4 regions of the Mesorhizobium sp. LjRoot246 genome follow, and region 3 is predicted to be linked to each of the others. Evidence: riboswitches for the same ligand, from Rfam matches in the RefSeq annotation. Region 3 holds a riboswitch; each other region holds the start of a gene.
The links. A riboswitch is a leader RNA that binds a small molecule or an ion and turns the genes downstream of it on or off. The one in region 3 is predicted to bind cobalamin.
Positions count from the first base shown of each region.

Region 1: linked by a shared signal. The riboswitch ahead of ACSQ3L_RS16795 (CbtB domain-containing protein) and the one ahead of ACSQ3L_RS01865 (aromatic ring-hydroxylating oxygenase subunit alpha) in region 3 are both predicted to bind cobalamin.
Region 2: linked by a shared signal. The riboswitch ahead of ACSQ3L_RS16610 (DUF1636 family protein) and the one ahead of ACSQ3L_RS01865 (aromatic ring-hydroxylating oxygenase subunit alpha) in region 3 are both predicted to bind cobalamin.
Region 4: linked by a shared signal. The riboswitch ahead of bluB (5,6-dimethylbenzimidazole synthase) and the one ahead of ACSQ3L_RS01865 (aromatic ring-hydroxylating oxygenase subunit alpha) in region 3 are both predicted to bind cobalamin.

Region 1 covers NZ_CAXUSN020000001.1:3,472,007-3,479,694, forward strand. Annotated here, with positions in the region: gene ACSQ3L_RS16785 (aKG-HExxH-type peptide beta-hydroxylase) at 1-677, opposite strand, end outside; gene ACSQ3L_RS16790 (helix-turn-helix transcriptional regulator) at 1,051-2,235, shown strand; cobalamin riboswitch at 2,394-2,589, shown strand; gene ACSQ3L_RS16795 (CbtB domain-containing protein) at 2,626-2,805, shown strand; gene ACSQ3L_RS16800 (CbtA family protein) at 2,821-3,636, shown strand; gene cobU (bifunctional adenosylcobinamide kinase/adenosylcobinamide-phosphate guanylyltransferase) at 3,629-4,144, shown strand; gene cobO (cob(I)yrinic acid a,c-diamide adenosyltransferase) at 4,146-4,760, shown strand; gene cbiB (adenosylcobinamide-phosphate synthase CbiB) at 5,062-6,030, opposite strand; gene cobD (threonine-phosphate decarboxylase CobD) at 6,029-7,078, shown strand; gene ACSQ3L_RS16825 (tyrosine phosphatase family protein) at 7,075-7,584, shown strand; gene ACSQ3L_RS16830 (creatininase family protein) at 7,585-7,688, opposite strand, start outside.
Region 2 covers NZ_CAXUSN020000001.1:3,431,807-3,439,494, forward strand. Annotated here, with positions in the region: gene ACSQ3L_RS16600 (cobaltochelatase subunit CobN) at 1-1,759, opposite strand, end outside; gene cobW (cobalamin biosynthesis protein CobW) at 1,778-2,815, opposite strand; gene ACSQ3L_RS16610 (DUF1636 family protein) at 2,818-3,246, opposite strand; cobalamin riboswitch at 3,286-3,490, opposite strand; gene ACSQ3L_RS16615 (winged helix-turn-helix domain-containing protein) at 3,520-4,719, opposite strand; gene ACSQ3L_RS16620 (NADH-quinone oxidoreductase subunit A) at 5,039-5,404, shown strand; gene ACSQ3L_RS16625 (NuoB/complex I 20 kDa subunit family protein) at 5,395-5,976, shown strand; gene ACSQ3L_RS16630 (NADH-quinone oxidoreductase subunit C) at 5,981-6,583, shown strand; gene ACSQ3L_RS16635 (four helix bundle protein) at 6,624-7,001, shown strand; gene ACSQ3L_RS16640 (NADH-quinone oxidoreductase subunit D) at 7,068-7,688, shown strand, end outside.
Region 3 covers NZ_CAXUSN020000001.1:399,960-407,647, reverse strand. Annotated here, with positions in the region: gene ACSQ3L_RS01865 (aromatic ring-hydroxylating oxygenase subunit alpha) at 1-1,101, opposite strand, end outside; cobalamin riboswitch at 1,216-1,417, opposite strand; gene ACSQ3L_RS01860 (DUF680 domain-containing protein) at 1,930-2,130, shown strand; gene ACSQ3L_RS01855 (DUF680 domain-containing protein) at 2,200-2,406, shown strand; gene ACSQ3L_RS01850 (DUF680 domain-containing protein) at 2,479-2,715, shown strand; gene ACSQ3L_RS01845 (ABC transporter ATP-binding protein) at 2,789-3,901, opposite strand; gene bglA (beta-galactosidase BglA) at 3,942-5,606, opposite strand; gene ACSQ3L_RS01835 (carbohydrate ABC transporter permease) at 5,611-6,765, opposite strand; gene ACSQ3L_RS01830 (carbohydrate ABC transporter permease) at 6,767-7,688, opposite strand, start outside.
Region 4 covers NZ_CAXUSN020000001.1:5,162,649-5,170,336, forward strand. Annotated here, with positions in the region: gene ACSQ3L_RS25365 (hypothetical protein) at 1-26, opposite strand, end outside; gene dxs (1-deoxy-D-xylulose-5-phosphate synthase) at 176-2,089, opposite strand; gene ACSQ3L_RS25375 (pirin family protein) at 2,232-3,152, opposite strand; gene ACSQ3L_RS25380 (DUF2277 domain-containing protein) at 3,191-3,457, opposite strand; gene ACSQ3L_RS25385 (exodeoxyribonuclease VII small subunit) at 3,567-3,818, opposite strand; gene ACSQ3L_RS25390 (histone deacetylase family protein) at 3,822-4,748, opposite strand; cobalamin riboswitch at 4,870-5,049, shown strand; partial or broken gene bluB (5,6-dimethylbenzimidazole synthase) at 5,098-5,727, shown strand; gene ACSQ3L_RS25400 (hypothetical protein) at 5,832-6,815, opposite strand; gene ACSQ3L_RS25405 (TetR/AcrR family transcriptional regulator) at 6,912-7,520, opposite strand; gene ACSQ3L_RS25410 (MFS transporter) at 7,641-7,688, shown strand, end outside.

The DNA of each region.
Region 1 (7,688 bases), 3.1 Mb from region 3:
CAATCTCCGTCACTCGCCCCGATGATCTGGCTTGTGTCGAGAAATACGATCCTCCTGGTCGCGATCGCCATTTCGTCTGCCATTTCAGGCCAGACTGACTTCACCAGCGCATAGCTCTTCGACAATTGCTCCATCAAACGAGCGGAAGGAGCATCGACGATCCTGACAGGTTCCGCCTTTTCGTTGACTGCCGCGACCGTATTTTCGGCACTCTGCGCAAGTCGCTTGGCAGCACTTCGCGAGTCGTCAGGCTCCTGTAGTAGATCGACTGGGAATCCGATCTGCGCATGATTTTTCCGGGAACGCTCTATGCTTTTTTCGATCCGCTCAAGTATTGATGGAAGCGTCTCAAGAATCTTTAGAAAATGGTCCCAGTCGTCATCTCTCACTGCGTTGGCGAAGTCTGAGTACCAAACAAAAAAAGAGGGATGAAAAAGAGCCGACGGACTACCGAGGAGCGCTCCAGAGACCTTTGCGCCGTGCGCAAAGGTCTCTTTGACTTGCTCGATTGCCTCTGGAGCTGCGGCCCGCACGATATCTACAATGGCCTGCTCGACCAGTGTGAACAGTGCGTACTGCTCCTCAATGGCGCGAGCAGCATCCGGCACCCAGGTGCGTCCGCCGCTCACGGGTTCAAACGTGGCGTGCGATTTAGTGCTTCGGCTGCTGGCTTGCATGGCTCTATCTGAATCATAATGTGTACAGGCGGGAGAAAACGTGAAGAGAACGTGCTCAGTCTCACGCGTTGTTGCTCAACCAAAACAGGATGTAGTTGTTCTCGATCGTCGTCGTCCGGCATTTTTCCCTCCAAAAGTAGATGATAGGGCCATCCGCTGATCATGCAAAACGGGAGCTGTAGCGCATGATGGCGTTAACGATACAGCCCAGCGACCGGTGGCGCATCGGACGTTCGTCCTATATCGTCAGTCTCCGGTTCAAGACATTGGCAAGGGCAGCAACCAAGCGTCCACTAATTACATAAGCGGATGCGCTTGTGCGACAGTGTAACTCACAGGCGCACACACGAATTCAAGAGCCGAGGCGGCGGTTATGGGTAGTCCTTGGGGTGCGATCCAGAAGCAGTCCGGCGGACAGGCTCAAGGCTACAACCTGTCGCCGCATACCCTCTCGGATTTGATCGGGTCTATCTATGATTGCGCGCTAGATCCCTCGCAGTGGGAACGAACGCTGGCGCAGATCATGCCGGCGATGTGCGGCGAGTCGATCATCCTTTCTCTCAACGATCTGCGCCGTGATCGCCTCCTGATCGACAAGAGCTTGGGCTGGGGACAGTTCGGGGTTGAGGAGAGGCAGAAACATATTCCCGAAATCCATGCGCGGCTGAACGAATGGTTCGCCAAGGGGCTTTCTCTCGATGCGCCCTTTATCGCTTCGCGCGAACTCTCCCCCAGTTATCTAGAGGACTCTGCGTACGTTCAGCACTGCCTGAAACCGCTCGGCATCGTTGATGTCATGCATCTTTTTCTGATGTACACGCCATCACATTTCTCTGAGATCGTGGTCTCGCGACATCAGCGGCACGGCATTGTTACCGAGCGAGAGATCGAAATCGGAATACTTCTCCTTCCGCATCTCCGCCGTGCGGTCACTATTAGCAATGTGCTCGACGCTTGTGCTATTGAGCGCGCACGTATCGAAGCAGCATTCGATGCGCTCCGCTGCGGAGTCGTATTGACCGACAGCGATGGCAGAATTCTTCATGCGAACCGGTCCGCAGAGCGCATGCTGCAAGTTGGCGCTGCCGTGCAAGGCACGGGCGGGATACTGACTGCCAAGGCACCCTCAGCAGCGCGAGAACTGGGCAAGGCGATTCGCCTTGCGGCCCGGAACGAGACGATGCTCGGCAAGACTGGTCTTGCCATCCGCCTTGCCGGACCGGAGGGTGCACCGGTCTTCGCCCATGTCCTGCCAATGAACGGCAGCGACTTGCGCGCACAGCTTCGGCCCGAGGCGGTGGCCGCCATATTCATAGGGCCGTCCATAACGGCAACCTTCGACTTGACGCCCGCCGAAACAAAAGAGTACCTGCGAGGCCGGTTTGGGCTGACAAGGGCAGAGGCTGAAGTCGCTTGGGAAATTTTAAAGGGCGACGGACGCAACGCGGCCGCTGCCCGACTTGGCATTGCAGCCACAACAGTCAGGGCGCATCTCACCAGCATCTTCGAGAAGACTGGTGTGCGCAGACAGGCTGAACTCGTCCGGCTGCTGACGTAGAGTAGAGCCACAATACTGGTCACAATGCGTCCTGTGATGCGTCAGCCGACACCCGGCCAGGAAAATTGTCAATTGCGACAGCGGCGGCCTCGGCTGGTACGACGCATTCGCGATGGTTGCCGGCGGAATTTGGTTTGCCGGAGGCGAGGATTCTGCCTATAGTCGCCGATGTCGTCGGTTCCATTTTGGAGCCAAGAGGGAATGCGGTTCGGGCGAGTTTCGCCCAATGCCGTGGCTGCCCCCGCAACTGTGTGCGGTAGTCCTCTCCATATGCCACTGAAGATTTTTCTTCGGGAAGGTGGGGAAGGGCGCTGATCCGCGAGCCAGGAGACCTGCCGGCGACAGGAAACTGACTTCGATGCCCTCGGGTGGAGGGCGAAAGGACAAGATATGACTGCCGCTTCCGTCTCCCTCGGCGCCTCCGTCTCCTCGCAGTCGCGCTTCATGCAGCTCGCGCTCGCCGCGCTGCTCGGCATTTTCGTGATGGGCTTTGTCGGCTTCTCGCATATCGATGCGGTCCACAATGCGGCTCACGACTACCGCCATTCGATGGCGTTTCCCTGCCACTGACGAGGGTCTGACATCATGAACCTGTTTCGCAACGTCGTGTTCATCGCGGCGATCGCAGGGCTCGTGGCCGGCGTCGTTCTCGCCTGCATGCAGGCCTATGCCACCGTGCCGCTGATTCTGAAGGCGGAAGTCTACGAACAGGCCGGCGGCGGCCACAGCCATGACCATGCCGCCGCGCCAGCGGCGCCTGCCGATGCCACCAGCGGCAACGCGATGAGCTCGGCCGCGCCGGCAACAAACTCCATGAGCGCTGCCACGCAAGCACCGGCTGAAGCGACGGCTCCAGCGAAGGACGAGGGTTGGGCGCCGGCAGACGGTTTCGAGCGTTTCGCCTTCAGCGTGCTTGCCAATATCGTCACCGGCATCGGCTTCGCGCTGATCCTGGTCGCGGTCTCCGAATTCGCCGGCGGCATCGGCAATTGGCGCCAGGGCGTGTTCTGGGGCCTGGCCGGTTTTGCCGTGTTCACGCTGGCGCCTGGCCTCGGCCTGCCGCCGGAACTGCCGGCCATGCCGGCGGCCGATCTCACGCAGCGCCAGATCTGGTGGTGGGCAACGGCTACGGCGACCGCGGCCGGGCTCGGCCTGATCGCCTTCCGCAAGTCGCTGCCGCTGGCGATCCTTGCCGTGGCCTTGATCGTCGCACCGCATATTGTCGGCGCGCCGCAGCCCGGCAGTTACGAGACGGCGATTCCGGAAGGCTTGCATCACCAGTTCGTGGTGGCGGTGACGGTGACCAATCTGGTGTTCTGGCTGGTGCTCGGCGCGGTCGTGGGCGTGGTTCGTGGCCGCTTCACCGGCACCGCGGCCAGCCTGCGCGACAGCTTTGCCTGATCGCAGCAAGCTGACCTTCGTCATCGGCGGTGCGCGCTCCGGCAAGAGCGCGCACGCCGAAATTTTGGCGACGGCCTTGCCGCCGCCCTGGGCCTATATCGCCACGGCGCAAGCCTACGACGACGAGATGCGTGAGCGCATAGCGCTGCACCAGTCGCGGCGCGGCGAGGGCTGGCTGACGATCGACGCTCCGCTCGATCTGACTGGCGCGCTCGAGGCTTTGCCGGACGATCAGCCGGTGCTTGTCGATTGCCTGACATTGTGGCTGACCAACCATATGCTGGCCGAACACGATTTCGATCTGGAATGCCGGCGATTGGCGGACGTGCTGTCGCGGCCGCGCGGGTCCTGGTTCGTGGTGTCCAATGAAGTCGGCCAGGGTATCGTGCCGGACAACGCATTGGCGCGCCGCTTTCGCGATGCCGCCGGCCGGCTCAACCAGCAGGTCGCTGCCGTCGCCGATACGGTGCTGCTGATGGTGGCGGGACTGCCGCTCAAGGTGAAATGACATGACCGACATCGACAATAAGGACCAAGAGCGCCACCGCGCCAAGATGGCCAAGCGCAAGGCGGTGCAGGATGCCGAGGTGGCGAGCAAGACGGTCGAGAAGGGGCTGCTGATCGTCAACACCGGCCCGGGCAAGGGCAAGACCACTGCTGCCTTCGGCCTGGCGCTGCGGATGCTCGGCTATGGCAAGCGCGTCGGCGTCGTCCAGTTCATCAAGGGTAAGTGGCACACCGGTGAGAAGGACGCCTTCGCTGCCTTCGGCGAGCGCGTCGTCTGGCACGCCATGGGCGAGGGGTTCACCTGGGAAACACAGGATCTGAAGCGCGACATCGCGGCCGCCGAAGCCGCATGGGCCAAAGTGCTAGAACTGATGGCCGATCCGTCGATCAGCCTGCTGGTGCTCGACGAACTGAACATCGCGCTGCGCTACGATTATCTCGATCTCGACAAAGTGGTTGCGGCGCTCAAAGCACGGCGCGAGGGCCTGCATGTCGTCGTCACCGGCCGCAACGCCAAGCCGGCGCTGGTCGAGGCCGCCGACCTCGTCACCGAAATGGGCGTCACCAAGCACCATTTTTCCGCGGGCGTGAAGGCCCAGCAGGGGATAGAGTTCTGATATCTGTTGTCCCCTTCTGTGGGTAGGCCGTTCAAGTCTGGTCGCCAACGCTCCCAGCGGGGCTCCCTTCCTTTCCCTCCGGAGGGGGGAAAGGTGGCGCTGCGAAGCAGCGACGGATTGGGGGACGGCGATTATCGAACGCGCGGCCGCAGACTGGCAGGCGCGACCCGGCGGACGCGAAAACGCGACTGCCGAGCTGGTCGACCCCCACTCCCCGATCGACGGGGGAGAGGAAAGGCGCGAACCTGTTGCGGCTCGGCTCCCTTCCTCCCTTCGGGAGAGAACTCACGAGGCGGTGAGGTCACGCCAGAATGATGATCGCGGCGACCAGCCCAAACAGCGCGATCAGCAGGTAATCTGCGACGCGATAGAGTTTCAGCGCTCGCCTTATGTCGACGCTGTCGGCTTCGCGGCGGCCGCCTTCGCCCATGAAGACGTCGTCGACCAGCACGCCGCCGTAGCTGCGCGGCCCGGCGAGCGCCAGGCCGAGCGCACCGGCCATCGCCGCTTCCGGCCAGCCGGCATTGGGAGAGCGGTGTTTTTTCGCGTCGCGCCATACCGCTTGCCAGGCATTGCGGGGATCGGCGCCTTTGACGAGGAATGCAGCCAGCACGATCAGCAGCGCTGTCAGCCGCGACGCCGGCAGGTTGATCCAATCGTCGAAGCGCGCCGCCGCCCAGCCGAACGCCTCGTGGCGCGGGGTGCGGTGGCCGATCATCGAATCGGCGGTGTTGGCGGCCTTGTAGGCAGCACCGCCGGCCAGCCCGCCAACGCCGATCCAGAAGGCGGGGGCAACGATGCCGTCGGAAAAGTTCTCGGCCAGGCTCTCGATCGCCGCGCGGCTGACACCGGCCCTGTCCAGCGTTTCGGGGTCACGGCCGACGATTCGCGAGACGGCCACCCGGCCCAAAGCGAGACCGCCGGTGTCGAGCGCGTCAGCGACGGCCTCGACGTGTTCGTAGAGGCTCTTCTGCGACAGAAGCGATGTTGCCAGAAGGGCCGTGACGATCAGGCCCATGGGAACGAACCAGAACAGGATCTGCACGCCGAGGCCGATCGCCGCCGGCACCAGCACGATCACCAGCAGCGCCTGGACACCACGCTTGCGACGCAGCGCGTCGGGATCAGCGGCGTGGTTGAGCCTGCGGTCGAGAAAGGATATCAGCCTGCCGAACCACGTCACCGGATGGCCGATGGCGCGAAACAGCCAATCGGGGTAACCGAGGGCGAATTCGACGGCCAATGACAGGAAAGCGATCAGAACTGACATGAAGCTTCTTGATGGGGCGGTGGTGGACCATGGTGGAAGTCTTGGCCGGGCGAGGGCGCTTTTCCCCAACGCCCTGCAGCCTTTCGTCGACCTCTCGACCGGTATCAATCCGCACTCCTACCCGCTTTTCGACCTGCCCGCCACCTCGCTGTCGCGATTGCCGGAAGCCGCGCGCACGCGCGACCTGACAGAGATCGCGGTCAGTACCTACGGCGCGCCTTCACCAGCCAACGTCGTGGCGGCACCGGGCACGCAGATCCTGTTGCCGCGCGTCGCCTCGCTGATTAGCCCCGGCAAGGCGCTTGTGCTGGGTCCGACCTATGCCGAACATGCCCGCGCTGCCGCGATCGCCGGGCACGCGGTGGCGGAGGTCGATAATTTCGAGGCGTTGGCGGATGCCGACCTTGCCATCATCGTCAACCCCAACAATCCGGATGGGCGCATCATCGAGCGCGACCGGTTGCTGGCGCTGGCCGCCGGATTGCGTGCCAAGGGCGGGCTGCTGGTCGTCGACGAGGCGTTCATGGATGTCGGGCCGCGTCAGCACAGCCTTGCGGGCGATGTCGGCCAGGGCGGCATCGTCGTGCTGCGCTCATTCGGCAAGTTCTTCGGTCTGGCCGGCGTTCGGCTTGGGTTTGCACTTTCCGATGCTGCGACGGTCGAGCGGTTGGAAACGCAGTTCGGACCATGGGCCGTCGCCGGCCCGGCGCTGGAATACGGCATCCGCGCGCTTGCCGACATCGGCTGGCAGGACGCAATGCGGACGGCGCTGGCTGGTGAATCGGCGCGGCTCGACGCGCTGTTCGGCCGCTTCGGTATTCCCGTCGTGGGTGGCACCACGCTGTTCCGCTACATCAGCTTGCCCAATGCCGCCGATCTGTTTTCCACGCTTGGCGAGCGCGGCATCCTGCTTCGCCATTTTGCCGGCCGACCCGGTGTCCTGCGCGCCGGCCTACCGGGGAGTGAGCTGGAGTGGGAGCGGCTCGAATCCGCCCTTGCCGAATGGGCGTCGCGGCGCGAGGATCAATCGAAGGGTTCAAAACGATGATCCATGTCTGCTCGCTGGCAAAGATCGAGGAAACGGTGGCCAGAACCGGCGCGGACCGTATGCTGTCGCTGCTCGCCGCGGGCACGGAGGTGGTCCGGCCGGCCTCCATCGCTCGGCAAAATCACCTGCATCTGGTCATGCACGACATCGCGGTGGCGCAGGACGGCATGACCATGCCGGGCGAGGAGCATGTCCGCAACCTGCTCGATTTCGCGCGTCGGTGGGACCGGGCAAGGCCGATGGTCGTGCATTGCTATGCCGGCATCAGCCGCTCGACGGCTTCGGCCTACATCATCGCCGCCGCATTGGCGCCGAAGCGTGACGAGGCCGAACTGGCGCGAACGTTGCGGGTGCTGTCGCCCTCGGCGACGCCCAATCCGCGATTGATCGCCGTGGCCGACGCGTTGCTTGATCGCAACGGCCGCATGGTGGAAGCGATCGAATCGATCGGGCGCGGTGCGGATGCCTTCGAAGGCACGCCTTTCGCGCTGAAGATCGATGCGTAGCTACTTCAACCAGTCGGCAAGCTTCGCCTTGCGCACATCCCTGAGCAGGCTGATGAACCCGTCGGCCTGATACTCGGCTGTCAGCCGGCCCTTCTCCGCCGTCG
Region 2 (7,688 bases), 3.0 Mb from region 3:
AGATGTCCGGCAGGACAGAGGGGGGCGCCTCGCGCAAACCTGTTTCGTCTTCTGCCTTACCCCATGCCGCCTCGACTGCAGCAATTGCACCTGTCGGCAATTCCGTCGAAAGAGCGAGATAATCGTCCAGCCCCAGCCCGTCGCCACTCCGCTCCAGCAAATCCAGCAACGCCCGCGGCGTCCGCGGAATCCCCTCAACCACATAGCCCTGTTCCCTGAGGTCATGCAGCATGGCCAACACGCTGGACGGGACATCAAGACCGACGGCGTAGCCGGTTCGACCCGGCGCGCTCGGATAATCCGGGATAAGGATGGCGAGCTTGCGCCCGGCGCGGGGCGTCTCCTGCAGGCGGATGAAGGCCGCGATGCGGTCAGCCACTTGCGCGACACGATCCGGCTCCGGCCGGTTGGCGAAGGCGCGGTGGCCAAGTGCGGGATCGGTCTCGCTCTCGCCCTTGAAGGAAATGGCGCCGGCGAGGATGCGGCCGTCGAGTTCGGGCAGCACGACATGCATGGCAAGGTCGGCGGGCGCCAGTCCGCGCTGGTTGTTTTCCCAGATGTCGCGGCGGGTGGTGGCGACGATGACCTGGAAGACGGGCACGCCGGCGCGGTCGAACAGGGTTTCAATGCCGGGTTCGGCGCCGGACGCGAAAGCGGTTGCGGTGATGATGGCGGCGGGTTTCAGCGATGCCAGTGCCGATTCCACGAACGCCAGGGAGGAGGGGTCCTTGAGGCTGGAGACGAAGATGGGGACCGGGTTGATGCCGCGCTGGCTGAGTGCTTCAAAAAGGGCGTCAATTGGGGCGACATCGGCGGCTAGAAGCATCGAACGGTAGAAGAGGATCGGCACGATAGGAGCGTTGATGTCGTCAGCGTCGAGTTCCGTCACACCCCCCTCTGTCCTGCCGGACCCGGCCCTTCGCTGTCGCTCCGGGCGTTCGTCGTTCGGAAAGCCAAGCAATTGGCTTTCCGTCCGCTGCGCGGACCACTCCTCACCCCCCGCAAGGGGGGAGATTGCTTGGTCATCTACGGTTTCGCCAATCGTCGAGGTCAGTGATCTGCTTAGTTCTGACGACGCAGAAGACGCAGAAGACGAGCCGGCCTTGATGAAGGCCGATCTCCCCCCTTGCGGGGGAGATGTCCGGCAGGACAGAGGGGGGTGTGACGGAACGCCAGCATTCGATAAGTCCGGCTTCTCCACAACTCCACATCCAGGCACATAGTAACCAGCTTTCGGCACCGCCACCGGCTCGACAACGGCCTCATCCTGTCCCGCTAACCTTGCCAATCTCCGCACCAGCGCGCTCATATTCGCCGGGCCGCCTTCGCGGAAATAGTCGAGCAGGCCATCCAACTCCTCGCGCGGCAGCGTCGAGGCTTCGATCAGGCGCAGATCCTCGTCGCGGCATTCGCCGGGCAGCAGGGCCAGCTTTATGCCACGCTCGCGGGCGGTCGAGGCAAGCTGGTCGCAGCCGTAGCGCCACCAGTCGTAGCCGCCGAGGATGCGCACGAGGATGATCTTGGCGTGACGAGCGACGCTGTCGACCCAGAGGTCGACGGACATCGGATGGCGCAGGTCCCGTAGGGCGGCGAGTCGCATCGAGGGCAGGCGGCCGGCATCGGCCTTCCATGCCGCCGCCAGTCCGGCGAGATCGCTGTCGGTGAAGGACAGCGCCACGATATCCGCCGGCGTCTGCCGCAGATCGACTGGCTCGGCGAGGTCGTCGAGCGAGGCGGATGTCGTGGTGAGGATGTGCATCGCAACCCGTGTCCGAAATCAGCCGGCGAGTATACGCTCGATCGCCGGGCGGTTCAGCCCCTTGAGGCCGATGACGACGAGGCGCGAGCGGCGGTCGTCGGTGGCGGTCCAGGCGCGGTCGTAATAGTGATTGACGCGCGGCCCAACGGCCTGCAGCAAAAGCCGCATCGGCTTGCCGCCGACTTCCACGAAGCCTTTTACGCGCAGCACGTTCTCTTCCTCGGCGACCGTGGCGACACGCTTCGCCAGCTCGTCCGGATTGGCGATCGAGGCAATGTCGACGATGAACGTGTCGAAGTCGTCATGCTCATGGTCGAATGCGCCGTCATGATGCGACTTGCGGTTCTCGATGTCGTCCTCGACGGCGAGACCAAGCCCCAGCAGCATCGAGGGATCGACCTTGCCATGCGAGGTCGGCACGATCTTCACCGCGCGGGCGGAGTGTTCGCCAATGATGGCATTGGCGCGAGCCGAGCCGGCGGCGTCCATCAAATCGCTCTTCGACAGGATGATCAGGTCGGCGCAGGCGATCTGGTCCTCGAACACCTCTTCCACCGGGTCGTCGTGGTCAAGCGTCTGGTCCTCGGCGCGCTGCGCCTGCAGGGCGTCCATGTCATTGGCGACGCGACCCTCGGCCAATGCCGGCCCGTCAACCACTGCGATGACGCCATCGACCGTGACCCGGCTTTTGACCGTCGGCCACTGAAAGGCCTGTACCAGCGGCTTGGGCAGCGCCAGGCCCGAGGTCTCGATCAGGATATGGTCGACCCTCGGCGTCAACGCGAGGATCTTGTCGAGTGCCGGCACGAAATCGTCGGCGACGGTGCAGCAGATGCAGCCATTGGCCAGTTCGACGATGTTTTCCTCGGGGCAGGTGTCGATGCCGCAGCCCTTGAGGATCTCGCCATCGATACCGATGTCGCCGAACTCGTTGACGATGATCGCAATACGCTTGCCACCGGCATTTTCCAGGAGATGGCGGACCAGCGTCGTCTTGCCGGCGCCGAGAAAACCGGTGACGACGGTACAGGGAACGCGGGATACGGAAGCGGTCATGGTCAGTCCTTCAACAGGTCGAGGGGAGGGATGCGGGCAACGAGGCCACGCTTCAGGCTATCGGGACGGCCACGCCAGGGAATGAGACCATCGGTGGAGGTGGCGAAGAGTTTGGCGCCGGTGACGAGGTCGGCGCCGCTGGTCGCGGTCAGGTCGCCGAAGACATAGCTCCAGCAGCCGTCGCGCAGGATGGCGGCGCTGAGCCGCCGCTTGCAATTGCCGAGGCATTCGACGCTGCGGATACGAATATTGTCGCCGCATGCGGCGCGGCGCGTGTCGTCCGCCAGCAGTTCGCCGGCGCGGGGATGGGCGTCGGAGCCTGTTTCATCGCGGCAGGAGGCGCAGACGATCACCGTGACGCCGGCCAAGGCATCACTATGACCGGATGAGATATCCGCTGTGCCAGCCGAAAAACTGCTGTCGTGGTCCAAAGATCGGGCTCCTTGCCCGGAAACCCGCCGGGCGATCGGATTCTACAGTCGCAGACGGCAGGTCTCCTGGCTCGCGAGTCATCGCCTTGGGTAGCCGCCTTCCCGGGAATTCCCAGTGGCTTTCGGCCTTGGCTCTTCGCTTACAGTTGCGGGGACAGCCGCGGATTTGGGACAGATATCCCGCACCGCATTCCCTCTTAGCTCCTCTCGTTGAAGAGAAGAGACCGTCTGGTACGGATTTAGGCTTTTGCGGGCGGCGGTGTCAACGCGAGCTTACGACACGGCGATGTCGGCCAGCGCCGGACCCAGATCGCCGGCCGGGGTCACTTCGATGCGTTCAAGGCCGAGCCAGCCCTGCATCTGTTTCAATTCCTCGAAGAGTTCCGCGGCGGTCTCCGATGGCGCGCCGGCTTCGGCGTAAGCGGCGTGGACACGCAGGACGCTGGCGGGGCGGTCTGCCTTGAGGTCAACGCGCGCCACGATCCGGTCGCCGAGCAGGAACGGCAGGACATAGTAGCCATATTGCCGTTTGTCGGCCGGGGTATAAATCTCGATGCGGTAGTGGAAATCGAACAGCCGCTCGCTGCGCGAGCGCTCGAAGACGACCGGATCGAACGGTGCCAGCAACGCGCGTGCCCCGATTTTTCGGGGCAAACGGGCGTCCCTGTGAAGATAAGCCGGCTTGTCCCAGCCTTCGACACGCACCGGCAACAGCTCGCCTGTTTCAACCAGCTCCTCCAGCCGGCCCTTCATGTCGGCCGGCGACAGGCGGAAATAGTCGCGCAAATCGCCTGAAGTCGCCACGCCGTGGGCGCGGGCGGAAATGCGCAGCAATTCGCGGTGCGCGTCCTCGGCGGCAGGCACCGGCAGATCGAGGATCGCCTGCGGCAGCACGCGCTCGGGAAGGTCATAGAAGCGCTCGAAACCGCGGCGGTGCGCCGTGGTGATGCGGCCGGCCCAGAACAGCCATTCGAAGGCATGCTTGGCATGGCTCCAGCCCCACCAGCCGCCCGAGCCTTTCTGGCCTTCGAGCGCGGAAGCGGCGATCGGGCCGCGCTCGGCGACCTGGCGGTAGATCTCTTCGATATAGGTGGCGTGCTCGCGGCCCCATTTGGCGAGGCCCAGATACATTTCGTCGCCGCGCTCGGCCCGTTGCATGCGCCAGCGCATCAGCGGGTAGGCCTCGACCGGCAGGAAGGAGGCCTCGTGCGCCCAGTATTCGAACACCGTGCGCTTGCGCGTCACGGCCGCGTTGTCGAGCAGAGCGAGCGGGTAGGGGCCAAGGCGCGAATAGAGCGGCATATAATGAGCGCGCACCACCGCGCTGACGGAATCGATCTGCAGCAGGCCGGTCCGACCCAGCACGCGGGCAAAATGCCGGCGGTCCGGCGTACCGGCTGGGCGGGGATCGAGAAACCCTTGGGCGGCAAGCGCGATGCGCCGGGCCATCGGGAGCGAGATCTTTTCCTTCATGCAGGCGTCACTCTGAGGGGATTTGATGGGTGATTCCAGCCCATGCTAGCAGGGTTTTGGCGGCAACCATGTCAGGAGAGAAAAGTGGAGTAAAAAGCGAAGGAAATCAAACAGGAGCGGATCGGACCAGTTTCCCTGGATATGCCGTCCAGGTCAGTGTTTTGAACAATGTTTGACTTGCTTCGCCGGAAGTGCTGCGCTAACCCTCGCCGCGTTGCAGCATAGGCCCTTAAAACGGTTCAGCGGTTAAACTGTCACGCTTCCGCAGTAGGGTCCGGTGCTGTAATCAAAGTGGATTGGCGCCAACGGAAAGCCGAGCATGAACGCACTTCTAAGCTCATACCTGCCCATCGTCCTGTTCATAGGCGTGGCGCTGGTTGTCGGCCTGGCGCTGCTGGCCGCACCCTTTCTGGTGGCCTACCGCAATCCAGATCCCGAAAAGCTTTCCGCCTACGAGTGCGGTTTCAACTCGTTCGACGACGCCCGCATGAAATTCGACATCCGTTTCTACCTGGTGTCGATCCTGTTCATCATCTTCGACCTGGAAGTGGCCTTCCTGTTTCCGTGGGCGGTGTCGTTCTCGAAGATCGGCATGCTCGGTTTCTGGTCGATGATGGTTTTTTTGGCGGTGCTGACCATCGGCTTTGCCTATGAATGGAAAAAAGGAGCGCTGGAATGGGATTGAACGACAGTTCAGGCACCCTCGTCGCGCCGAAGCCCAAAGGTATCATCGATCCCAGCACCGGCAGGCCGGTGGGTGAGGACGATCCGTTCTTCCTTGAGATCAACAACGAGCTGGCCGACAAGGGCTTTCTCGTCACCTCGACCGAGGCGCTGATCACCTGGGCGCGCAGCGGCTCGCTGATGTTCATGACCTTCGGCCTCGCCTGCTGCGCGGTCGAGATGATCCACACCTCGATGCCGCGTTACGACTCTGAGCGGTTCGGCGTTGCGCCACGCGCCTCACCGCGCCAGTCCGACATCATGATCGTCGCCGGCACGCTGACCAACAAGATGGCGCCGGCGCTGCGCAAGGTCTACGACCAGATGCCGGAGCCGCGCTACGTCATCTCGATGGGCTCGTGCGCCAATGGCGGCGGCTACTACCACTATTCCTATTCGGTGGTGCGCGGCTGCGACCGCGTCGTGCCGGTCGACATCTACGTGCCCGGCTGCCCGCCGAGCGCCGAAGCGCTGCTCTACGGCATTCTTCTGCTGCAGAAGAAGATCCGCCGCACCGGCACGATCGAACGGTAAATCCATGACCGCATCCCTGAGCGAACTGTCGACCTATCTCGGCGAGAAGCTGATCGGCCGCGTGAACGATGCCGATATCGCCTATGGCGAGCTCACCGTCCATGTCGAGCCGCGCGATCTGGTCGAGGTGATGACCTTCCTGCGCGACGATGCGCGCTGCCAGTTCATCTCGATCATCGATGTCTGCGGCGCCGACTATCCGTCGCGGGCCAAGCGCTTCGACGTCGTCTACCATCTCCTGTCGCCGAAGCAGAATGTGCGCATCCGCGTCAAGGTGCAGGCCGACGAGGAAACCATGGTGCCGTCGATCACCGGCGTCTATCCCGGCGCCGACTGGTTCGAGCGCGAGACCTACGATCTCTACGGCGTACTGTTCTCGGGCCATCCCGATCTTCGCCGCTTGCTGACCGATTACGGTTTCGAAGGCCATCCGCTGCGCAAGGATTTCCCGCTGACCGGTTTCGTTGAAGTGCGCTACGACGACGAGGCCAAGCGCGTCATCTACGAGCCTGTGGAACTCAAGCAAGAATTCCGCAATTTCGATTTTTTGTCCCCGTGGGAAGGTACGGATTACGTCCTGCCGGGTGACGAGAAGGCAAAACAGTGAGTAGTGAGTAGTGAGTAGTGAGTAGTGAGTAGGGAAGGACTTGGAGCAACGGATCAAATCCTATCGTGACTTGAAGGTGTGGCAATCGGCGATGACGGTCGCTGAAGATTGTTACCGCCTCACCAAAGAGTTCCCGAGGGATGAGATCTACGGCATGACCTCGCAAATGCGCCGATCGGCGGTTTCGATCGCAGCGAATATTGCAGAGGGATATGGTCGTGAAAACAGAGGGTCGTTCGTTCAATTCCTGCGCATGGCGCAGGGTTCGTTGAAGGAATTGGAAACGCACATACTGCTGGCATGCCGGGTTGGTCTGCTGCGAAAAGACAATGAGATTGAACTGCTACTGCGATGCGAAGAGATTGGAAAAATGACGAGATCTCTTATCCGGACAGTGCAGGCCAAGCAGGCGGAATGAAGCAGGCATTGAGACTGATGATCACTACTCACTACTCACTACTGACTCTTCGCCAGAGGCGCCAGAATGGCTGAAACCTCCGTCCGCAATTTTAACATCAACTTTGGCCCTCAACACCCTGCGGCGCATGGCGTTTTGAGGTTGGTTCTTGAACTCGACGGCGAAGTGGTCGATCGCGTCGATCCGCATATCGGGCTGCTGCATCGCGGCACCGAAAAGCTGATCGAGGCCAAAACCTACCTGCAGGCGATCCCTTATCTCGACCGGCTCGACTATTGCGCGCCGATGAACCAGGAGCATGCCTTCGCGCTGGCCGCCGAGCGCCTGCTCGGCATCGAGGTGCCGAAGCGCGGCCAACTGATCCGCGTGCTTTACTGCGAAATCGGCCGCATCATGTCGCACATCCTCAATGTGACGACGCAGGCGATGGACGTCGGCGCGCTGACGCCGCCGCTGTGGGGCTTCGTCGAACGCGAAAAGCTGATGGTGTTCTATGAGCGCGCCTCCGGCTCGCGCATGCACGCGGCCTATTTCCGGCCCGGTGGTGTCCATCAGGACCTGCCGCAAAAGCTGGTCGAGGACATCGGCAAGTGGATCGACCCGTTTCTGAAGTCGATCGACGACCTCGATCAACTGCTGACCGGCAACCGCATCTTCAAGCAACGCAATGTCGACATCGGCACCGTT
Region 3 (7,688 bases):
GGCGTTTTCCTCGACGATGCGGCGGTCCTGGTCGTTGGTCTCGGTCCAGACATGGGTGAGGTCTTCGACGGTATAGTCGACACCCTCGACCGCATCCTTGTGCACCAGCCATTTGGTCGTCACCGCCGTTTCCGTGGCGCTGATCGGCAGCACCCGGAACGTCACCGCATGATCGATGAGAATGTGGTTCCACGTCGTCGGGTAGTGATAGTGCATCAAGGTGCCGATCCGGTCGGCGGAGACAGCGTCGGAGAGGTTCTTCTTCACCGCCAGTTTGCCGGTCATGGTGTAGCTGACGGCATCGCGCAGCAGCGGCGCGCGGGTGGCGCGGTATTGTCCGGCCGGATCGATGCGGAACTTGCTCGGCAGGCCTGATGCCTCGCATTTGGCCCAATGCGCGACCATCTCGGGGTCGCTGTCGGCGCCGTTGACGCCGGTCACGGTCGGCGCTTCGGGGAAGGTCTTGCACAGCTCGGGATGATTGGCGGCGCAGTGGTAGCACTCGCGGTTGTTTTCCCAGACCAGCTTCCAATTGCCCTTCTCGATGATCGTGCTCTCGAAGGCGATCTTTGCGTCGCGCAGCCGGTGCGGCAAAAGATAAGGCTCGATCATCGCCCGCATCGGCGCGAAATCCGCCGGCTCCTTGGCGAGGCAGATGAAGATGTAGCCGCCGACGCTCTCGTAGGCGACCGGCTTCAGGCTGAACTCACTCTTGTCGAAACCGTCGGCCATCTGGCGGGCAAACAGCAGGCGGCCGTCGAGCTCGTAGGTCCACTGGTGATAGGGGCAGACGAGCTTTGCCGCTGTACCCTTGTCGGTGTTGCAGACGCGGCTGCCGCGATGGCGGCAGGAATTGTGGAAGGCGTTGATCTTGCCTTGCTGGTCGCGGACAAGCACGACCGGATAGTCGCCGATCTGCACGGTAATGTAGCTGCCCGGCTTCGGTAGCTCGCAATCATGGCCAATGAACAGCCAATCGCGATACCAGATCAGCTCCATGTCGAGCTTGAAGTAGTCCGGGTCGGTGTAGAAGGGCTGCTCTAGCGAAAAGCCTTGCCTGCGGCTGCTCAAGAGCCTCAGCATGTCGTTGCGGATATCCATGTCCTGTCCTCGTTTCTAAGGACTGAACTGGTGGTGATGGAGGAAGGATTGGACGCAAGCCGGCTATGCGCCGGACATGCACGATCCACCTCTTGACCGCCCACCGCGATCAGTCGAGTCTAGAAATCTCGGGCTGGTTTCCGGGCTCTGGAGTTGTCCTTGCGGACCATCGCGACACCTTCCCAGGCACTTGCCCAGTGGTCTCCCGTTGCGACTTGAACTCCACCACCGTTGCGGGGGCAGCGCCGGATTCTGACCGGCTTCCCAATTCTCCGCCTCGTCGTCACGAAGCGGCACCTGAGATGTCATGATCTAATCACGATCGCGGACGCGTCATCGGCATGAAAACGACATCGTATCCATGCGGCGCGACACGGTATGCGAAACGTTCCGACTGACTGTTGCGGCTGAAGTCCCCCATATCGCGAGCGGCCATTTGCCGGTTGCGAGCTTCTCGAATCCGGCTCCTGGCGGGGTCAAAAAAGGTTAACGGTTTCGAAAAGTGACTATTAGCTCGTTCTAAAATCGAACCGAACGGTTCGTTTCTGTTGACGGTGCGTGCAGGACAGTGTGAACGCTGGGCCTCCGAAACAGTTGGTGATCCGCGTCGTAATTTTATCTAATCAATTGATATAAAAGAGAAAAATATCCCTGTAAGATGCCCTTGGCGCAATTTCAAGGTGTGGATTCATAGACCACATGGAACAACTTCGTGATTGGAAAAGGCGAGGTTGCCCTCCCACATCGGGGTTGTCCGAACGACGCGATTTCGTTCCCAAGACACGCCGCTAGACGGACGGAAAAAAAGAAAATACTGGAGTGCCAAAAATGAAAAAGATCATTCTCACTGCCGCCGCCGTTCTGGCCATTTCCGGCAGCGCCTTCGCTGATGGTAGCGACCACTACGGTTCGAACGCCCCGGCAGCCACTGCTGTCGACAACTCGTACACCGCTTCAGTCAAGAAGTCGGAACCGGCTGCTCAGACGCCTGTCCAGGGCAGCGACCGCAACCTCTTCGGCAACCGCTAACAGCCGATTCCCAGTTGATGGCGGGTTCGCCCGTCGCCCTGGCAAAGTCCAGAAATTCAGGAGACTGACATGAAGAAGATTATTCTTGCTACCGCCGCCGTTCTGGCCATCTCGGGTAGCGCTTTCGCCGCCAGCGACAACTTTGGCTCCAATGGCGCCAACCAGCCTGCCGTCACCTCGGTCGACAGTTCGCAGACGGCTTCTACGCAGAAGTCGGCACCGTCTGCTCAGACGCCTGCCCACGGCAGCGACCGTAACCTCTTCGGCAACAACTAACAGCCGATTCCCGGCAGACGGCGGGTCTGCCCGCCGCCCTGGCGAAAACCTAGAAAAATTCAGGAGACTAAAATGAACAAGATCCTTATTACCGCCGCCGCCGTTCTGGCCATCACCGGCAGTGCCCTCGCCGCTAGCGACAACTTTGGCTCCAACGGCGCCAATCAGCCTGCAGTCACTTCGGTTGACAGTGCGCAGACGAGCTCGGTCCGTAACAGCGGTGGCGTCGTCGAGAAGCTGCTCAATTCGTCGGGCGACGTAGAGAAGTCAGCCCCTCAGGGCAGCGACCGCAACCTCTTCGGCCGCTAACAGCCGAAGCTGATCTTCAAAAAAAGAGCGGCGGGCCTAGCCCGCCGCTCTTTTTTACGTCCGTGGTCCTGCCTCAGGCCGCTTTCGCTTCCGCCTCGTGAAGGGCAAACGACCGCCCATCCGTGTCGAAGATATGCAGGTCTTCGCCATTGGCGCTCAGTCGCAATGTCGAGCCGCGCTTGACCTCGACATTGCCGGGCAGCTTGGTCACCAGCGGCAGGTCGGCGCGACCGATGTCGACATAGACAAGCTGCACCTCGCCGAGCTGCTCTACATAGTCGACCGTGCCTTCGAACAGGTAGTCAGTGCCGCTGGCGATGATCAGGTCTTCCGGCCGCACGCCGAAGCTCACCGCGGTACCCTTTGCCGAAGCCGGAGTCGTGATCGGCACGGTTGCCTTGCGGCCGCCGACATGGCTGACGACGGTCGGGTTGCCGGTCTTGTCTATTGTCGCGGGCAGGATGTTCATGGCTGGCGAGCCGATGAACTGGGCAACGAACAGGTTGCCGGGCTTCTTGTAGAGGTCCATCGGCGTGCCGACCTGTTCGATATGGCCGTCCTTGAGCACCACGATGCGATCGGCCAGCGTCATCGCCTCGACTTGGTCGTGGGTGACGTAGATCATGGTCGTGTTGGGCATCGATTCCTTGAGCTTGGCGATCTCGATGCGGGTGGCGACGCGAAGTGCGGCGTCCAGGTTCGAAAGCGGTTCGTCGAACAGGAACACTTTCGGATTGCGCACGATGGCGCGGCCGATGGCGACGCGCTGGCGCTGGCCACCCGACATCGCCTTGGGCAGGCGGTCGAGATATTTGGTCAGCTGCAGGATCTCAGCGGCCTGGCGTACGCGCCGGTCGATCTCGGCCTTGTTCTCCTTGCCGATCTTCATCGAGAACGCCATGTTGTCGTAGACGGTCATGTGCGGGTAGAGCGCATAGGACTGGAACACCATGGCGATGCCGCGCTTCGACGGCGGCACGTCGTTGACGACTTCGCCGGCTATCCTGAGCTCGCCGGAGGTGATTTCCTCGAGCCCGGCGATCGACCTCAGCAAGGTCGACTTGCCGCAGCCAGACGGGCCGACAAAGACGATGAACTCGCCCGACTTTATATCGAGGTCGATGCCGTGGAGAATGTTCAGATTGCCGTAGGACTTCTTCACTTGCCTTAGCGTGACATCGGCCATTCGTTTCCTCCCAGTAATTCGAATTCGAGTGATTTGAAATTCAGTCGATGCGCCCGAACCAGGCGCCGTAGCCGCCGAGCTTTATGGAACCGCTGCTGGCCTGCCCCGGAAATCCGTGCCCGGGCAAAGGTTGCAGCGATCGGCCGCCAAGGTCAACCTCGGTTGGCGTTGCTCCCAGATTGAAGACGCAGACGACCTGCTCGTTGCCTGCACGGCGCGTGAAGGCGACCGTGTCGCCCTCACTTTCGATGAAGGTGATATCGCCCTTGGCCAGCGCCGGATGGGCGCGCCGGAAGGTGAGAAAGCGCCGGTAGTGCTCAAGCAGCGAGTTCTCGTCGCCCTGCTGGACATTGACCGCTTGCGACAGATGCTTGGCCGGCACCGGCAGCCAGGGTTTTGCCCGGGAGAAGCCGCCATTTTCGGCGCTGCCGTCCCACACCATCGGCGTGCGGCAGCCGTCGCGACCCTTGAATTCGGGCCAGAAGCGGATCCCATAGGGGTCCTGCAGATCTTCGAACCGCAGCTCTGCTTCACCCAATCCAAGCTCTTCGCCCTGGTAGATGCAGACCGAACCGCGCAACGACATCAGCAGCGCGGAGATGACCTTGAGATAGGCGGTCGGGTCGGCCTCGCCGGCAGCCCAGCGCGATGCCGGGCGCATCACGTCATGGTTGGAAAAGGCCCAGCACGACCAGCCGTCGCTGGCGACCTTGCCGAAGGCTTCCAGCACCGAGCGGACCTTGGCTGCGCTGATCTTTTCCGGTGCCAGGAAATCGAAGGAATAGCACATGTGCACGCGCTTGCCGCCGGTGGTGTAGGCCGCCACCACGTCCAACCCGCGCTGCGAATCGCCGACCTCGCCGACCGCGGCGGTCGCTGGATACTCATCGAGCAGGGCGCGGAAGCGTTCGAGGAAACCGAGGTTCTCGGGGCGGCTCTTGTCGTAGAGATGGTCCTGGTAGTTGTAGGGGTTGACCGCCGGTGCGGTCTGATCGTTGCGCTCTTCCGGTGGCAGCGGTGGGTTGTTTTCCAGGCCCTGGCTGTGGAAGTAGAAATTGATCGTGTCGAGCCGGAACCCATCGACGCCGCGCTCCAGCCAGAAGCGGGTGACGTCGAGCAGTGCATCCTGGACTTGGCGGTTGTGGAAGTTGAGATCGGGCTGCTCGGCCAAGAAATTGTGCATGTAATATTGCTGGCGGCTGGTGTCCCACTGCCAGGCCGAGCCACCGAAGATCGACAGCCAGTTGTTGGGCGGCGTGCCGTCCGGCCTGGCGTCCGCCCAGACATACCAGTCGGCTTTCGGGTTGGTGCGGGTCGACCGGCTTTCCTTGAACCATGGGTGGTTGTCGGCGGTGTGCGACAGCACCTCGTCGATCATCACCTTCAAGCCCAGCCTGTGCGCCTCGGCGGTCAGTGCGTCGAAGTCGGCCAGCGTGCCGAACATCGGATCGACGTCGCAGTAATCGGTGACGTCATAGCCGAAATCCTTCATCGGCGACTTGAAGAACGGCGAAATCCAGATGGCGTCCGCACCGAGTGCCGCGATGTAGGGCAGCCGCCCGATGATGCCCTTGAGGTCGCCGATACCGTCGCCGTTCGAGTCCTGATAGCTGCGCGGATAGATCTGGTAGATCACTGCACCTCGCCACCAGTCGCGATCGATGGCGAGGTCAGGATTCGAACTGGCCTTCAAAGCGGATTGCATCGTCTCAGCCTCCTTTCACCGAGCCGGCAAGCAGCCCGCGGACAAAATAGCGCTGCAGCGAGAAGAAGACGATCAGCGGCACGATGATGGTCACGAAAGCCGATGTCGTCAGGATCTCCCAGTCGCCACCGCGTGAGCCCAGCAACGCATTGAGCTTGGCGGTCAGCACGATCTGGTCTGCCTCTGTACCGAGGAAAACCATCGCCACCAGCAGATCGTTCCATACCCACAGGAATTGGAAGATGGCAAACGAGGCCAGCACCGGGAACGACAACGGCAAGACGATCTTGACGAAGATCTCGAAATCGCTGGCGCCGTCGATGCGCGCCGATTCCATGATTTCGCGTGGCAGACCGGCGATGTAGCTGCGCAGCAGGTAGATGGCGAAGGGCAGGCCGAAGCCGGTATGCGCCAGCCAGATGCCGAGATAGGTCTTCGACGGCATGCCGAAGAAAGCGCCGACACCGTTGTAGAGCTTCAGAAGCGGTATCAGCGACATCTGCAGCGGCACCACCAGCAGGCCGATGATGACCGCGATCAGCAGCGCCCGGCCGGGAAACCGCATCCAGGCCAGTGCATAGGCGGCAAAAGCGGCAATCAGGATCGGGATAACGGTCGCTGGAATGGTGACGGTCAGCGAATTCATGAACGACCGGCCGATGCCCTCGGAAAACAGCACGGTTCTGTAATTGTCGGTGGTGAATTTCGGCGGCGCGGACGAGGCATAGTAGATGCGCTGGCCGCGATCGCCTTCGAACGCCTTGGGCGAGGTCATGACGAAACTGCCGTCGGCGTTGAGCTGCAGCGTCACACCGTCGCCGAGATCGGCCGAGGTGCCGGCGGGATATTGCGTCGGTGCCGCCGATTTGACGCCGAAGGCGCTGATGTCGCGCGCAGCACCATCGCCGAAGATATTGCCCTCGAGAACGAACTTGCCGTCCTTTTCGACCTGCGCCGAGGCGGCCGGCAGCCGGCCGGCTTCCGTCTGGGTGGAGCTGGCGAACGAGTTCCACCAGCCCGAGGCGATGATCTGGTTCTTGTCGCGCAGCGACGAAACCAGGATGCCGAGCGTCGGTATGGTCCAGATGGCGACGAAGACAAGCACGGCGATGTGGACACCAAAGCGGCTGGCGAAGGAATTTCCGGTCGCAACGGCCATCTCAATGTCCTCCCGTCTCTTTGTTCGCCTGGCGGATGTTCCAGACCATGATCGGAATGACGGCGATCATGATGATGATGGCTATGGTGGCGCCGCGGCCGAAATCGCCGCCGCCGCGGAACATCCAGTCGAACATCAGATTGGCCAGCACCTGGCTGTTCCACTGGCCGTTGGTCATGGTCAGCACGATGTCGAACACTTTGAGCACCAGGATGGTGATCGTGGTCCAGACGACAGCGATGGTGCCCCAGATCTGCGGCACCATGATCTTCCAGAAGATCTGGAACGGATTGGCGCCGTCGATGACGGCGGCTTCCAGCGTCTCTTCCGGAATGCCGCGCAAGGCGGAAGACAGAATGACCATGGCGAAACCGGTCTGGATCCAGATCAGGATGACCATCAGGAAGAAATTGTTCCAGAACGGCAGCGATATCCAAACCTGAGGCTGGCCGCCGAAATGCTGGATGATTGCATTGAGGATGCCGATCTGCGTCTGGCCCTCGCCACGATATTCGTAGATGAATTTCCAGATGACGCTGGCGCCGACGAAGGAGATCGCCAATGGCAGGAAGATCAGGCTCTTGGCGATCGTGCCCCACCAGATCTTGTCGGTGAGCACGGCGATGATCAGCCCGAGGAAGGTGCAGGCGGCCGGCACCACTGCCAGCCAGACGATGTTGTTGAGGATCGAGTTGCGGAATTCGCGATCGCCAAAGGCCCATTGATAGTTGGCCAGGCCGACGAAATTGATGCCGCCGCGATCGAGGAACGACAGCCGCAGCGTCTCGATCACCGGATAGATCAGATAGATGGTCAGGATGATCATCGCCGGACCGACGAACAGCCAGGGACGGACCAGCCCTTGCCGGCGCAGATTGTCGATGGCCGCGGCCCCGGCGACGCCGCGCGACGGGAATATCAGG
Region 4 (7,688 bases), 4.8 Mb from region 3:
ACTGCGCCGCACAGAAGCGTTTTCATTGTTGTTGTTTCCCTGCCTGATCAACGATCTAGCAGGGCGCCGTTGAAAAACGGCCAAGAGACACGGCAAGCAAAGCGCCAAACGTCAGCGTTAACAATGCTTTAAGACATCAAGCCGGCAAACTGATGCAAGCCGTTGATATTTTGATTCAGGCGCGCTGGGCGCGTTCTGCATGGCCGAGGGCGACGAATACCGTGCGAACGATGCCGGCGGCATCCAGGCCGGCATCGGCATACATCTTTTCCGGCTTGGCGTGGTCGGTGAACGCGTCAGGCAGCACCAGAGGACGCACCTTCAGGCCGCTTTCCAGCAAGCCCTCATGGGCGAGGAACTGCAGCACGTGGCTTGCAAAGCCGCCGACGGCGCCCTCCTCCACCGTCACCAGAACCTCGTGCGAGCGGGCCAGCCGCCGGATCAGATCCTCGTCGAGCGGCTTGGCGAAACGGGCATCGGCAACCGTGGTGGAAAGCCCGGCAGCACCTAGCTCCTCAGCGGCGATCAGACAATCCTGCAGCCGCGTGCCGAAGGACAGCAGGGCGACCTTGGTGCCCTCCTTGACGATCCGGCCCTTACCGATTTCGAGCACCGAGCCGCGCTCCGGCATGTCGACGCCGACACCATTGCCGCGCGGATAGCGGAAGGCGATCGGACCATCATCATAGCTTGCCGCGGTGCGCACCATATGGCGCAGCTCCGCCTCGTCGGCAGCCGCCATCACCACGAAGCCCGGCAATGTCGCCAGGAAGGTGGTGTCGAAGGCGCCGCAATGGGTGGCGCCATCGGCACCGACGAAGCCGGCACGGTCGATGGGAAAGCGCACCGGCAGTTTCTGGATGGCGACGTCGTGGACGACCTGGTCGTAGGCGCGCTGCAGGAAGGTCGAATAGATCGCGACAAACGGCTTATAGCCTTCGGTGGCGAGACCGGCGGCGAAGGTCACCGCGTGCTGTTCGGCGATGCCGACATCGAAGATGCGCGACGGGAATGCTTCGCCGAACAAATCGAGGCCGGTGCCGCTCGGCATGGCTGCGGTGACGGCGACGATGCGGTCGTCCTCGCGGCCCTCCTGGACCAGGCTTTCGGCGAACACCTTGGTGTAGGCCGGCGCGTTGGCTGGCGCCTTGGCCTGCGCACCGGTGATGACGTCGAACTTGTTGACGCCGTGATATTTGTCGGCGGCGGCTTCGGCCGGCGCGTAGCCCTTGCCCTTCTGGGTGACGACATGGATCAGCACCGGGCCTTCGCCGTTGTCGCGGACATTCTTCAGGACCGGAATCAGGTGCTCCAGATTGTGACCGTCGATCGGGCCGATGTGATAGAAGCCGAGCTCCTCGAACAGCGTGCCGCCGGTAACGTAGCCGCGTGCATGCTCGACCGCCCTTGTGATCGCACGGTCGGCGCGCTTGCCGAGATAGGAGGTCAGTTTCTTGCCGAAGTCGCGCAGGCCGACATAGGCCTTGCCCGAGGCCAGACGGGCCAGATAAGCGCTCATCGCGCCGGTCGGCGGCGCGATAGACATATCGTTGTCGTTGAGGATGACGATCAGCCGTGCATCGAGCGCGCCGGCATTGTTCATCGCCTCGTAGGCCATGCCGGCAGACATGGCGCCGTCGCCGATGACGGCAATGACATTGTTGCGGCGCCCGGACAGGTCGCGGGCGGCGGCCATGCCGAGGCCGGCCGATATCGATGTCGAGGAGTGGGCGGCGCCGAAGGGGTCGTACTCGCTCTCGGCTCGGCGGGTAAAGCCGGACAGGCCACCTTCCTGGCGCAGCGTACGGATGCGGTCGCGGCGGCCGGTCAGGATCTTGTGTGGATAGGCCTGGTGGCCGACATCCCAGATCAGCCGGTCATCCGGGGTGTTGAAGACATAGTGCAGCGCCACCGTCAGCTCGACCACGCCAAGGCCGGCACCGAGATGACCGCCGGTGTGGGACACGGCGTCGACCAGCTCGGCGCGAAGCTCGGACGCCAGTTGCGGCAGTTCGCTCTCGGCAAGCGTGCGCAGGTCGGCCGGGATGCGGACCTTGTCGAGAAGCGGCGTATGCGGCGTTGCGTTCACGGGTGCTCAGGCTTTCGGTTGATGGGGCGAAATAGGCCGCCGGCCAGCGAAAGTAAATGCGTGCCAGTGACGCGGATCAGGCTGTGGTCTTTGTTTTATCCATGTCGTTCTCCCAAAACCGGGCCACTTTGGGCGACATGCATTAGCTTTCCGGTAGCGGAATAAACTCTTCTTCATCTCCGGGAACGATGTCGAAGCGGCCCGTCTTCCATTCCTCTTTCGCCTGTTCGATACGCTCTTTCGACGACGAGACGAAATTCCACCAGATGTAACGCTTCGAACCGAGCGACGCACCGCCGAACAGCATGAAATGCGCGCCGGTCCGCGACGACACGACGATCTCGTCACCGGGCCGGAACACCAGCAAGCGCTCAGCCGGAAAGATGTCGCCTGAAATCGAGACCTCGCCTTCCAGCGTGTAGATCGCGCGCTCTTCCGCATCGGCCGGGATTTTCACGCTGGCGCCGGGAGCGAGGCGCAGGTCGGCATAGAGCGTCTCGGAATCGGCCCTTACCGGGGAGCGCAGCCCCTGGAAATCACCGATGACGATGCGCCCGCTGACGCCTTCGGCGTCGATCTCGGGAAGCCTAAGCGCTGCGGTGTTCTCGAAAACCGGTGCCACCTCTTCCTTGTCGTCCGGCAGCGCCAGCCATGTCTGCAGGCCGGAGACCGACATCGGCGCCCCGCGCAATTCCTCCGGCGTGCGTTCGGAATGGACGATGCCGCGGCCGGCGGTCATAAGGTTCACGTCACCAGGCTGGATGACCATTTCGGTGCCAAGCGAATCGCGGTGCCTGATCTTGCCGTCGAACAGATAGGTGACCGTCGACAGGCCGATATGCGGATGCGGACGAACATCCAGCGCCTGGCCGGCCCGCAGGATCGCCGGACCCATGCGGTCGAAGAAGATAAAAGGCCCGACCAGCCGCCTTTTGGCGGTCGGCAGGGCGCGGCGCACCTGAAAGCCACCGATGTCCTTGGCGTTCGGGATGACCATCAGCTCGATCTGATCGCTGGCAAAGGCGTCGCCGACTTCAGGGTCTTTGCCGGGGAAGAAGCTCATGGACTCTCCTTGTCGGCGGCAATGCCGCTTTCGCCACGTCAGGCAAACCTGATGGCTGCCTTTGCCCGCAGTTTGGCCGCCACTTCTTCACGATTGCGCGGATGCTGATGGGTTTCCAAGGAATCGAGCAGTTCGCGCGCCGATGCCGCGATGGCTTCGACGGCGTGGTCGAAGGCATGCTGGTTCTGCTTCGAGGGCCGCGTCGTTCCGCTCAGCTTGCGGACAAACTGAAGTGCCGCGTCGCGGACTTCGTCGTTGGTTGCCGGCGGATCAAAATTGAACAGGGTCTTGATGTTTCTGCACATCGCTTCCGTATCTCCTCTTGTCCTGGAGCGCTTTCAATCGACGGATGATATTCTCGATCACGATCATGTCCAAAAACCGGTAAGGCAAGACCATCATTCGGATCGCGCCTCAGTCCGCGTCGAGCGGCTCCGTTCCAACCGGCTTGCCGTCGCGCGACAGCCTGATCTTCTCGACCTTGTCCTCGGCGGCCTTGAGCAACCTGTCGCAATGCACCTTCAGCGCCTCGCCACGCTCGTAGATCCTGATCGACTGATCGAGCGGCACGTCGCCACGCTCCAGATCATCGACGATCTTTTCCAGCGCGTCGAGTGCCTGTTCGAAGCTCATCGCCTTGACGTCTTCGTTGATCTCATCGCCCATTATTCATCCTTTCATCAGCCGCCCGACATGGGCGGCGACCGAAAATGCCAATCCCTGCAGATCGTAGCCACCCTCAAGCAGGCTGACGAGCCTATTGCCGCTGTGGCGCGCCGCACGCTGCATCAGCTGGCCGGTCGCCCAGTCGAAATCATCCTCGGTCAGGTTGATCTCCGCCAGCGGGTCGCGGTGGTGCGCATCGAACCCCGCCGAAATAATGATCAGGTCGGGCGCGAAATTGTCGAGCGCCGGCAGCACACGCGACAGGAAAGCGTCGCGGAAGACCTCGCTGCCAGTCTGCGGCGCCAATGGTGCGTTGACGATGTTGCCGGCGCCGGTTTCGTTCTTTGCCCCGGTGCCGGGATAAAGCGGCATCTGGTGTGTCGAGCAATAGAGCACCGACGGATCGTCCCAGAAAATATCCTGCGTGCCGTTGCCGTGATGCACATCCCAGTCGACGACGGCAACACGCTCGATGCCATGCTTCTTCTGCGCATAACGCGCCGCGATCGCTGCCGTGTTGAACAGGCAGAAACCCATGGCCGTGGTTTTTTCGGCATGGTGGCCGGGCGGCCGGGCGGCGACGAAGACGTTGTCGGCGCGGCCTGCAAAGACGTCGTCGATGGCGGCGTTGGAGGCGCCGATCGCAGCGATCGCCGCTTGCCAGCTTTTCGGGCTGACTGACGTGTCGCCGTCGATGCGCGCAATCCCCTCGTCGGGAATGGCGGCGCGCACGCGGGCGACGAAATCGGCGGGATGCGCGTAGAGAATGGTGGCCTCGTCGCCTTCCGGCGCCTGGACACGATCGAGCGCGGCAAAGGCTTCGTCGTCCAGCACACGCTCGATAGCGCGCAAGCGGTCCGGCCGCTCGGGATGGCCGGGCGGCGTAAGGTGCTCGAGGAAGATAGGATGGGTGTAGAGACGAGTGGTCATCGTCCTAATCTAGTGACCCGGATCGACAAAGGCCATGCACGGGCGGCCAATGACTGGGGAAAATCGCGTCTGCGTCCGTTCGTGTCGGTGCAGGCATTGGCGTCCTCAGCGCTTCGGCGTAAGGTCCCTCGCACTGCCTGGTGCCCGCCGCAAGCGGGAGAATCGGGAACACGGTTGAACTCCGTGGCGTGCCCAACGCTGTAAGGGGGACCGCGCCGGTAAATGCCACTGTCGATGACGGGAAGGCACCGGACGCGGGTTGATCCCGAGCCAGAAGACCGGCCTGGCAGGCATCGTTATCCGCATGGTCAGGCGGATGACATCGATTGCAATCGCAAGGGGACAAGCGATGCCGGAACATTTGACCGCTGCCATTGACGAAGGATTCGACCAGAGTGCGCGCGATGCGGTCTATCGCGCCATGTTCACGCGGCGCGATGTGCGCAGCCATTTCCTGCCCATCGGACTTGACGATGAGGTGTTGGCGCGGCTGCTGCTTGCCGCCCATCACGCGCCGTCGGTCGGCTTCATGCAGCCGTGGAACTTCATCGTCATCCGCGATGCCGGACGACGCGAAAAGGTGCGCGACCTGTTCCTGGCAGCGCGCGAGCAGGAGCTGCCGGCCATTGAGGAAGACAGGCAGGCGCTCTACCGCAAGCTCAAGCTGGAAGGCATCTGCGAAAGCGCGCTCAACATCTGCATCACTTGCGACCGGCAGCGCTCGAAGGGCTCGCCGCTGGGACGCTTGCACAATCCGGAGATGGATCTCTACAGCACGGTCTGCGCGGTGCAGAATTTCTGGCTGGCGGCGCGCGCTGAGGGCGTCGGTGTCGGCTGGGTCAGCATCATCGAGGCGCAGGCGCTGAAAAGCCTGCTGTCGATTCCCGAGCATGTGACGCCGGTCGCTTATCTCTGCGTCGGCCGGGTTTCCGAGTTCGCGCCAAAGCCGGATCTTGAAACGCATGGCTGGGGACGGCGGCTGCCGCTGCCGGAGCTGATCATGAGCGAGACTTTTTGCGGGCAAGGTGAGGCGCCGCTGAAGTCAACCGTGGCGCGTCTCAACGCCGTCGATACCGCGCCGGATCAGGGTGTCGCGTCGGCCGTCCCCCAGCGCGAGCCGCCGAAGGAGGCGAGTGCCTTGTCCTTGAGCTCCCTGAACTTCGACGACGCCTCGGCCAGCCGGGTGTCCCAGGCGGGATCAGGCACCTGGCCCTCTATGGTCTTGAAATAGACCTGCATCAGGCAAGCGATGGCGAAGGGCTCGATGAAAGCCGCCTTGAAGGCCCAGGCGAAGACGATGGCGAGCACGAAGGCCCAGCCGGCGAGTTGGCCAGGCATCAGGAAGAGAATGGCGCCGGCGGGCGCCAGCATAGCCAAGAAGATGACGAAGGACACGCCCCACATGATGACCGCCAGCCAGACGGCGTTCTTGACCATGACCTTGCCGTTCTGGGCATAGAGCACGACGCCTTGGCGCGCCGTCTCGAACGGCGAGGCTGAATTGATGCGGATGTTGTAGCCGAGGATAATCTCGTCGACATAGGTCAGCGACAGGCGGATCACCGTGTTGATGAAGGAGACCAGGCCGTTCAGGCCCGGTATCGGCAGGAAGGCTGCGATGCCGCCGAGCAGGCCGGTGATGGCGCGGATGGCGCCCTTGACCAGCTGGTCGACGGCGAAAAGGATGTTGGCCTCGGCGAAGCGCTGGGTGACGATATCCTTGGCATAGGCGATCTGGTCCTGGCCGCCCGGAATGTCGCGGCCGTCGATCAGATGGACCATAACGGCGATGTGGCCGGCCTTGACGACATAGAGGATGTATTCGCGGATCCAGTAGACGGCGATCGAAACGATGCCGAAGCCGACCACGCCGCCCCACAGCGCAAATGACAGCGGCCCGTCGGGATCGGTGGAGATATGGCCGACGCCATAGCCGACGGAGGCGCCGGTGCCGGTCGCCATGATGTAGGCCAGCGTGATGCCGAAATAGACGATCATGCGAAAGACAATGAACGGCCAGGTCCGCATCATGATGGACACCGACCTGCCGATATCGAAATCCCACATGCGCCCCGAATCTCCGCCTCAGAGATGGTGGCAGAGGATGAACTCAACCCGGCGATTGTCAATTGCCGACCATGGCGCCGGGCCACCGCTGGGCCTTCAGTTTGGTTGCGGACCCGGCCTTCTAAGCAGACCCTCGAGCAGTTGCTTGAATGCCGCTACCGCCTTCTTCGACGTCGCTTCGGGGTCGTTCGAATTGGCGATCCGTTGCGCCGCCTGGCTGCTCGCTCCGTTGATCAGTCGCGAGGCAGTCTCGGGGTCGAGGCTGGAGACAACGACCCCCTCCTCCTGCAGCGCGGTCAGATGGTCGGTCATCGAAACGATGCACGCACTGGCATTCGGCCATTGCGCTGGATCCCCCAGCACGGCCGGGCCATCCCGGAACATGATGCGCTGGATTTCCGGCTCCAGCGCCATCTCGATATAGGTCGAGCATTCGTCGACGAAATGCTGCCAGCGGGTCGGCGCTCTCGACGCGACCTCATTGATGCGCGCCGCCATCTCGCCGTCGATCTGGGCTATGACCGCCTGCAGCAGCCCCTTCTTGTCGCCGAAATGATGATAGAGCGCGCCACGCGTCAGCCCGACCGACGCGGTGAAATCATCCATCGAGGCTTCCGCATAGCCTGTTGTGCCGAAAGCATGGCGGGCTGCCGCGATCAGCTTGGCGCGCGTCTCGGCGATCATCTCCTTGCGGGGCTTGTGCATGGCTTCTGGACCTACTCACATACGTTACGTATGCCAATTGACATACGCAGCGTATGCTCTATTTAACAATCATACGCTTCGTATGTAATTGTCGAATCGTCCTTTGTCGAGGAACCACCCATGCAAAATCCCTACTCGGAAATCTTTCGCGCCCCCGGAGCCAAGGGC